2 regions of the Streptomyces sp. NPDC101165 genome follow, and region 2 is predicted to be linked to the other one. Evidence: riboswitches for the same ligand, from Rfam matches in the RefSeq annotation. Region 2 holds a riboswitch; the other holds the start of a gene.
The links. Region 2 has a riboswitch for FMN ahead of ACIRVH_RS13410 (riboflavin synthase). Riboswitches for the same ligand answer to the same signal wherever they lie in the genome.
Positions count from the first base shown of each region.

Region 1: linked by a shared signal. The riboswitch ahead of ribB (3,4-dihydroxy-2-butanone-4-phosphate synthase) and the one ahead of ACIRVH_RS13410 (riboflavin synthase) in region 2 are both predicted to bind FMN.

Region 1 covers NZ_JBIWPG010000035.1:56,964-61,451, reverse strand. Annotated here, with positions in the region: gene ACIRVH_RS44325 (sugar ABC transporter substrate-binding protein) at 1-236, shown strand, start outside; gene ACIRVH_RS44320 (ester cyclase) at 257-691, shown strand; gene ribB (3,4-dihydroxy-2-butanone-4-phosphate synthase) at 1,353-2,009, opposite strand; FMN riboswitch at 2,261-2,391, opposite strand; gene tgmB (ATP-grasp ribosomal peptide maturase) at 2,660-3,616, opposite strand; gene tgmA (putative ATP-grasp-modified RiPP) at 3,631-3,822, opposite strand; gene ACIRVH_RS44300 (hypothetical protein) at 4,128-4,488, opposite strand, start outside.
Region 2 covers NZ_JBIWPG010000005.1:410,039-414,526, reverse strand. Annotated here, with positions in the region: gene ACIRVH_RS13420 (bifunctional 3,4-dihydroxy-2-butanone-4-phosphate synthase/GTP cyclohydrolase II) at 1-660, opposite strand, end outside; gene ACIRVH_RS13415 (nicotinamide riboside transporter PnuC) at 657-1,298, opposite strand; gene ACIRVH_RS13410 (riboflavin synthase) at 1,295-1,900, opposite strand; FMN riboswitch at 2,065-2,195, opposite strand; gene ACIRVH_RS13405 (RNA polymerase sigma-70 factor) at 2,454-3,347, shown strand; gene ACIRVH_RS13400 (SDR family oxidoreductase) at 3,452-4,195, shown strand; gene ACIRVH_RS13395 (ROK family transcriptional regulator) at 4,449-4,488, opposite strand, start outside.

The DNA of each region.
Region 1 (4,488 bases), on a different contig from region 2:
ATGCCGCGGAGATGGCGGTGTACAAGGTCCAGGGCCGCGACATCCGGTTCGACGCGCTGACCCGCGACACGGTCGACAGTCCGACGAAGAAGAAGATCCCCGCGATGCTCGTGCCGGTGGTTGCCCTCACGAGGGACAGCATCAAGGACACGGTGATCGCGGACGGCGTCTACTCCGTCAAGGACATCTGCACCCCGAAGTACGAGGCGGACTGCGCTGCGATCGGCCTGAAGTAGCATCCATCCTCCGAGAGCGCATGTCGGCAGCCGCGGCAACCAGCAACACAGCGAGGCTCAGCCATTTCCACTCCGCGGTGAACACCGGCGACCCGGGAATCATCTCGAAGGCCATCGACGAGTTCGTCGCACCGGATCTGCTCTTCCACACGCCGGTACCGATGGGAGTGACGGGTGCAGAGGCCCTGAAGCGGGTGTGGGAGGTGCTCTTGCGCGCGTTCGCCGACATTCACGTCGCCATGGAGGAGATGATCACGGAGGGCGACAAGGTCGTCGTCAGGAACACGGTGACCGGGACCCACCGGGGCGAGTACCAGGGCCTGCCGCCCACCGGAAAGACCGTCACCTACAGCGAGATCTTCATCTTCCGCTTCGTCGACGGGCGGATCGTCGAGCTCCGGGGTGTCGTCGACGTCCTCGCGCAGCTACGTCAGCTCGGCGCCCTCCCGTCCTGACGAGACCCACAGGCCCGCCGCGCCGTCGATGGGCGCGTCACGGCCGGTAATGAGGCCCGCAGCCCCTGCGGAAGCCCTCCACAGCCGACGCCGCGCTGGGCCGTCGCCCGCCGGCCGGGGACGACCAAGAAGCGGCCTACGTCCGCGCGTCTCTGGGCTTGCAGCGCTCGCGCGCGCCGGCCGTTCCTAGCAGGTGCCGTAAGCGACTGCGGCGCTCCGTATGCGCGCTGACGGCAATCCCATTGCTGCAGCCCGCCCAAGGGTTAGATCGTCGGACGGCCGGAGAAGCGGTCGGCAGCATACGGGGGAGCAGCAGCATGGTGACAGGCCTCGTCTACGTCGGCGATGACGATCGGACACGCCCCATGGCGGGCGCGGCAGTCGGCGCTCGAGGTGGCTCTGCCCTCGTTCGACCGTCATGGCCCTCGGCGCATCCCATCTCGTGGATGGCCGGGACACTGCGGTCCTGACGGCAGCCTGGACCTCGGTGATCGAGGCCGCAGACCGTCGGCCGTCACGCTGGCTGGCTGCCCAGGTGAAGACCCTGAAGACCCTCACCGATGCCGCCGAGACCGGCGCGGCGACGGTGAGGACCTGGAGGCCTCGGCGAAGACCGGCGCTTTGGCCCGTCTGCACGCGTGCTACGTGGACACGAGAAGGTTCAGGAATGCTGCGATGCGGACGCGTGCGCATGCCGGTAGGCCGCGACGTCGCCTACCGAGATCAGGGGCAGCCCTTCGCGCTTGGCCAGTTCTTGCAGGTCGCTGTGACGGGCCATGGCCCAGTCGGGCCGGACGATCTCGCACATCGTGGTTACTCCGGACAGTCCCGCGAGCAGGGAGAGGTCCACGGCGGCCTCGGTGTGCCCGTCGCGTTCCAGTACCCCGCCGCGCGCGGCTCGGACGGGGAAGATGTGGCCGGGGCGCGCGAAGTCTCCTGCCTGTGCGGCCGGGTCGGTGAGCGCCTGCAAGGTACGAGCGCGCTCGTCGGCGGGAATGCCGGTGGTGCCGCCGGCGATCAGGTCCACGGACACGGTGAACGCCGTGCCGTGCAGCCCGGAGTTGTCGTTCACCATCTGCGGCAGGTCGAGGTCCGTGCAGCGCTGGTACGGCAGCGCCGCGCAGACCACCCCCGAGGTGTGGTCCAGCATGTACGTCATCGCGTCCGTGTCGGTGTATTCGGCGGCCACCATGAGGTCGCCCTCGTTCTCACGGGACTCGTCGTCGAAAACGATGACGAAACCGCCGCGGCGAAAGGCTTCGATGGCCTGCGCGACGAACTGCAGACGGTCGGTCGTGGTGTGAACTGCGGCTGGCATGTGCTCTCCTGCGGTCGGGACCGCCCCGACAGGTGTGTCCGGGCGATGCACTGATCTGCGAGAGAACGCGGCCATACGGCAGGCACTCGTCCGAGCACGGGCACACGACGGCCTGCCGTAATGGACGACGTGCCATGCAGGCGGGAGTTGGCGGATGACAGCTCGCCCCCGTGCACAGACGCCGTTCCGGGGATAGCGAGCACCAAGTCCCGGTACGGGCGCTCGATGCCCGACCGGGGACCACTGTGTCGCGGCGCACTGCCTTCCATCCGGACTTTCACCGTCGGTCCTGGAGTTCCACCAGGTCAACCAGCCGATGGCTTCGGCTGGGTCGCGGACTTTCACCGCCGGCTCGGAATTACACCGACCCCGGAGCGCGCGAACACTCAGCGCCGATCATGGCACAGCCGTCTCGTCCTGTGGTGTGTTCGGCATCACGGCGGTATCGACGCAGGTTGCACCGTCTCGGCGTCGATGCTCACCAGCCTCATGGTCGGCCGCCGCGGCATGCTTGTGAGGGCAGCTGGACGTAGGTGATCAAGCCGCGCTCATGGCCTCCTTCGCGGCAGGCCCGCCCCACACACAGCAGTGCCCTTGGCACCGGACGTTGCCGTGCGTGAAGTCGGGGTGGCACTCGCGCGGTGGTCGCCTCACCAGTGGAGCTCTGGTACACGGCTGGCCGCCGTGCACTGTGACAGCCACAGAGCGACCGCCTCCGATACCGGCTGCCCGGTCTCCAGCTCGATGAAGCCGAACTGGCCACCTTGATTGCACTCCAGGAACCACCAGACGCCGTCCTCGTCCTCGGCGAAGTCGAAGGCGGCGTACGCCAGTCCGGCGAGCACGAGGTACTCAAGCACCGACCGGCCGATGCGTTCGGGTACCGGGACCGTCTCCCAGGCGTGCTCGGTGTCGCCGTAGCGCCCGTCGACCTGGCCCGGCTCGGCCGTCTTTCGTGCGGCGAACAGCCGAGTGCCGACACAGGTCAGACGGATGTCGGCGCGCTTGCGTATGTAACGCTGCAGCAGCGTGGGGCCGGCCGCTACGGTCGAGAAGTCCGCGTCGGGGCCGATCAGGGTGGTGGGCAGGGCCAGGCCGGGGTCACCGGGCGGCGGCCCCGAGGCCGACTTCACCACCACGTCCTGGTGCTCCTCAGCGAACTGCCGTGCCAAGCGCGGCGCCGTGGTGAAGACGGTCGGCGGTACCGTGAAGCCGCTGAGGTGAGCCATCTTCAACTGCCAAGGCTTCAGACGGGCCCGATCGGCGTTGCGTGGATGGTTCATCCATCGCGTGGAGGTGGAGAAGAGCATTCCGAACAGCGCCTGACGGGTCTCGGCGGCCAGCCACGGCGAGGGGTTCGTCGCGTGCGCCGCCGGTTCGCCGGGCCTGCGCACCCATACGGAGCGCAGACCTCCCATGCTGAGCACCTGTCCATTCACGGACAGGTGTCCGTTGAAGTCGCCGTGGGCGTAGTGGGCGGACAGCACTACCTTGTCCGGCAGGTCGGCAGGGTCCAGCCGTACGACGGGGGTTCCCATCTCGTGCAGCTTGGCCACCACCATGTCGGCGGTCACGTCCTCGTTGGACGTGAGGATCAGTACGGTCATTCGATTACGGAGCGTCAGTCATCGAAGTGGGTCTGGGAACCGGCGGTGGACGTGGTCGTACCGACAGCCAGCAGCAGGTCCGGGTCACTGACGGCCGGGCGGCCGTCGGGAAGCACGTTCAACTGACGCGACTCGTCGAAGTGGTACGGCGTCACCACGGTCGGAAACGCCTTCGGCAAGGTGTAGTTGAGGGTGAACGGTCGCACTCGGTACCTCCACAGGTGCAGATGAGATGGATGCGGTCCTTACGCGCCCTTGCGTAGGGACTCTCGCTTTCTGTCACATCGTGGTGAAGGTCATCACATGTGCGCCACATGATTCGCATCGCCTGCATCATCGGCACCACTGTGCTTACCATCCCCACAAGTCACACATCGGATGGAGCGTCAGATCTGTCACTCAGGTGCGAACGGTGACTGCTTCCTCACTCCAAGAGAGTTCATGGCCCCTCTCGAGCGCTCAACAGTGTGCCGGGACAGGGGGCGTTCGCACTGTTTCTGATCTGTCCGCGTCAGCGAGGGACGCCTGCATCGTCCAGGTATTGGTGCATGGCTTCCGTGGGCAGGCTTGGGTTGCTGAGGGCGTGGGAGGAGGTCTCCGGATTCCCGCAGCTTTGGAGGATGAGATCGGTCGGCAGTGCGGGGTGTGCGGCTGCCATGGCACGTACACGATCGTCGGGGTCGGCGAGCAATCGGACCACGGCGTCGACGGGCGCTTCGGCGTCGAGCCCCACCAGCCATCGCTTCTCTGGATCTGGGTCGTCGGCGAAGCGTTGTCCGCTGCCCGCACGCGGGAAGTTCGGGTGGTGCAGCAGAGCACCCTTGGTGATGACCTTGCAGTCCAGGTACGTCTGCAGCACTACCTCGCCGTCG
Region 2 (4,488 bases):
CTCGCTGTTTCGGCGGTAGGCGATCAGGTCCTCGATGGAGATGATCGTCAGGCCGTGCTTGCGGGCGAACGGGATCAGCTCGGGCAGCCGCAGCATCCGGCCGTCCTCACCGGCGATCTCCACGATGGCGCCCGCCGGGCGCAGCCCCGCGAGCCTGGCGAGGTCGACCGCGGCCTCGGTGTGGCCGTTGCGGACCAGGACGCCGCCCTCCCGGGCGCGCAGCGGGAAGATGTGGCCGGGGCGGACGAAGTCGGTGGGCTCGGCGACGCCGTCGGCCAGCAGCTGGAGCGTGGTGGCGCGGTCGGCGGCCGAGATGCCGGTGGTGACTCCGTGCGCGGCGGAGGCGTCGACGGAGACGGTGAACGCCGTCTTCATCGACTCGGTGTTGTCCGCGACCATCTGCGGCAGCTGCAGCCGGTCGAGTTCGTCGCCCTCCATGGGCGCGCAGATCAGACCCCGGCACTCGCTCATCATGAAGGCGACGATCTCGGGGGTCACCTTCTCGGCGGCGACGACGAGGTCGCCCTCGTTCTCGCGGTCCTCGTCGTCGACGACCACGATCGGGCGGCCGGCGGCGATGTCGGCGATGGCCTGCTCGACCGGGTCGAGCGTGAAGTCCTCGATGTCGTCGGGGCTGTAGAGGACGGGTGCCGTAGTCATGCCGGTGCTCCTTCCAGGACCGGCTGCGCGGTCCGGCGGGAGCGCAGCCACCAGTCGCGCATGCCCCACAGGACGAGCGCGCCGTAGATGACGTAGACGAAACCGGAGAAGGCGTAGCCGTTGGCGAAGTTGAGGGGCACGCCGACGAGGTCGACGAGCAGCCAGGCGAACCAGAACTCGACCATGCCCTTGGCCTGGGCGTACATGGCGACGATGGTGCCGACGAAGATGTAGGCGTCCGGCCAGGGGTCCCAGGACAGCTTCGGGTAGGCCGTGAACAGCAGGGCCACCGCGACGGTGCCCGCGGCGGCAGCGGCGAGCATCGCCGCGCGCTCGCGCCAGGTGGCGAACCGGGGGGCGATGTGCCCGTCCTCGGCCGTGCCCCTGCTGCGCTGCCACTGCCACCAGCCGTACAGGGCGACGGCCATGACGACGGCCTGCTTGCCGGCGCTGCCGGTCAAATGGCCGTAGAAGGCGGCGAAGAGGACGAGGCCGGACAGGAACTGCACCGGCCAGGTCCACAGGGAGCGGCGCCAGCCGAGGGCGAGGGTGATGAGGCCCAGGATGTTGCCGACCATGTCGGACCAGATGATGTGCTGGCCGAACATGGTGAGCGCCTCGGAGTTCAGCCAGCTCACCGGCCGGCCCCCTGACCGGCCGCGAGCAGCCGCTCCACGTACTTGGCGATGACGTCCACCTCGAGGTTGACCGGGTCGCCGGGCTGCTTGTGGCCGAGCGTGGTCAGGTCGAGGGTGGTCGGGATGAGGCTGACGGTGAAGTAGTCCGGGCCCGCCTCGACGACGGTGAGGCTGATGCCGTCGACGGTGATGGAGCCCTTCTCGACGACGTAGCGGGCGAGGTCCGCGGGCAGCGAGATCCTGACGATCTCCCAGTTCTCGGAGGGCGTGCGGGCCAGCACCTGACCGGTGCCGTCCACGTGGCCCTGCACGATGTGCCCGCCGAGGCGCGCACCCACGGCGGTGGGGCGTTCGAGGTTGACCCGGGAGCCGACGGTGAGCACGCCCAGGCTGGAACGCTTCAGGGTCTCGGCCATCACGTCGGCCGTGAACTCGTCACCCTCGTGCTCCACGACGGTGAGACAGACGCCGTTCACGGCGATGGAGTCGCCGTGCTGCGCGCCCTCGGTCACGACTGGGCCGCGGAGCCGGAAACGGGAGGCGTCGCCGAGATTCTCGACGGCGGTGATCTCACCCAGCTCTTCGACGATTCCGGTGAACACTTCCCGGGTCCTCCTGCCTCGTTAGGGCACGGACTCCGGGGCCTGTCGATGACGACAGAATGTACGGGTGAGCAACTCCGTGGGCTCAGCCGACGCCGAAAAGGGACCCGTCCGCACACGGACGAGCCCAGATACGGCGGCGCGCACACGAACATGCCCGCCCGCCGCGCACTGCCTCCCATCCGGACTTTAACCGTCGGTCCAGGAATTTCACCTGGTCAACCGGCCGCTGGAAGCGACCGGGTCGCGGACTGTAACCGCCGGTTCGGACTTTCACCGACCCCGGAGTGCGCTGCTTCTGGTACACGGCCAGTGTGCCACGCCGGGTCGCCTTCCAGGCAGGCGGAGGGTGTGGGCTCCCTCACAGCACGTGTCGCTGGACTTGCGCACTGGAACCGGCCTGGTCAACTGCCCTACGGAGAGCGAGGGTTGACCTTGGTCCGGACCCATTGACCGTACTGGTCTAGTCCTTTTAGGGTGCGGGCGGGCCCGGTGGCGGTGACGACGGCCCTTGCCCGCCGCCGGGTCGTCATGCCTCTGACAGGGTGGGCCCATGACGACGCCACCCCTGCTCGCCGACGAGTTCGAGTCCCACCGCCCCCGGCTGTTCGGCCTGGCCTACCGCCTGCTCGGCTCCGCGCAGGAGGCGGAGGACGCGGTGCAGGACGCGTATCTGCGGCTCAGCGGCGCCGACCGCGCGGTCATCGAGCATCTCGGGGCGTGGCTCGCCAGGACCGTCACCAACCTGTGCCTGAACCGGCTGACCTCGGCCCGGGCGCGCCGCGAGGAGTACGTCGGGGAGTGGTTGCCGGAGCCGGTGGTCACCTCCGACGGGACGCTCGGGCCGCTGGAGTCGACGGAGGCGCGCGAGCAGGTCTCGATGGCGATGCTGGTGCTGCTGGAGCGGCTGACGCCCACCGAGCGCGCGGTGTACGTGCTGCGCGAGGCGTTCGGGTACGGCCACCGGGAGATCGCGGGCGTCCTGGACCTGAGCGAGGCCAACTGCCGTCAGGTGTACCGGCGGGCGGTGGGTCGGGTGGCTGCGACGGAGTCCCGGTTCGACCCCGCTCCCGAGCGGCGGGAGGAGCTGGTCACGTCGTTCCTCACGGCGGCCCGGGAGGGTGACCTCACCGGCCTGGAGAAGCTGCTCGCGGCGGACGTGACCTGGTGGAGCGACGGCGGCGGCAAGGTCACGGCGGCCCTGCGGCCGATCGTGGGCCGGGAGAAGGTCGCCCGCTTCGCGGCGGGCGCCTCGCAGCGCTTCGCCGTAGGCCTGGAGTACACGGTGGTCGAGGTCAACGGCGCGATCGGAGTGGCCTCGTGGGTGGGCGACACGCTCGTCGGGATCGTCGAGTTCGAGCTGGTGGACGGGCTGGTCGTGGGCGTGTGGGCCGTGATGAACCCGGACAAGCTGGAGTATGTGCGGCGGCAGCTGACCCGCCCGTGACCGGGGCTCGCCGGGGCTTGTCACATTTCCCGGGGCTGCGCGGTCTCAGCTGACGAAGGGCGCTCCGGCCGGGGCGTCCCGGAGTCCGGAGGGACGGAAACAGCATGACCACGATCCTGGTGACCGGCGGAACCGGCACGCTCGGACGGCTCGTCACCGAGCGGCTGCGGGCGGAGGGGCACGAGCTGCGGGTGCTCAGCCGGCACAGCCGGCCCTACGCCGTCGACCTGCGCGAGGGCGGGCCCGGCCTGGACGCGGCCCTGGACGGCGTGGAGACGGTCGTGCACTGCGCGAGCTCTCCGCGCGGCGGCGACGAACAGGCGGCCGACCACCTGATCGCGGCGGCGCGGCGGGCCGGGGTGGGCCACCTGGTGTACATCTCCATCGTCGGCGTCGACCGGGTGCCGTTCGGCTACTACCGGTCCAAGCTCGCGGTGGAGCGGCGGATCGAGGAGTCGGGGCTCGGCTGGACCGTGCTGCGGGCGACGCAGTTCCACGACCTGGTGGTGACGGTTGTCCAGGGACTGGCCAAGTCGCCCGTCGTGCTGGTGCCGTCCGGGGTGTCGGACCAGCCGGTGGAGGTGGCCGAAGTGGCCGACCGCCTGGCCGAGTTGGCGCTCGCGGCACCGGCGGGGCGGGTGCCGGACATGGGTGGGCCCGAAGTGCGGACGCTCGACTCGCTGGCCCGCGCCTGCCTCCGGGCGACGGGACGGCGCCGGCCCGTGCTCGGCATGCCGCTGTTCGGGAAGACGTACCGCGCCTTCCGCGCGGGCGGCCATCTGGCACCGGAGCAGGCGGTGGGCAAGGGGACGTTCGAGGAGTACCTGGCCCGCCGCTTCGGACAGTGACGCCCCGGCACGAGCGACGCTCCGCCGACGCCCTGGACGACAGGCTCCAGGGCCTGCCTGACCATTCCCGTCGTCCGCCCGGAGGACGGCCCGCGCGGCGGCGATGGGGGTGCCCCCGCACGAGCGAAGTCGAGAGTGGGGGAGGAGTCACGCGGGCGGTTCGGCAACGCGGCATGGGGGTCCCCCCGCGCGCTAATCCGAGCGTGGGGGGGCATGCCAGACGCCACGGGGCAGGCGGGAACGTCAGACAGGCCTAGCGCTCCGCCGGTGCGAACAGTTCGTCCTGGGCCCGG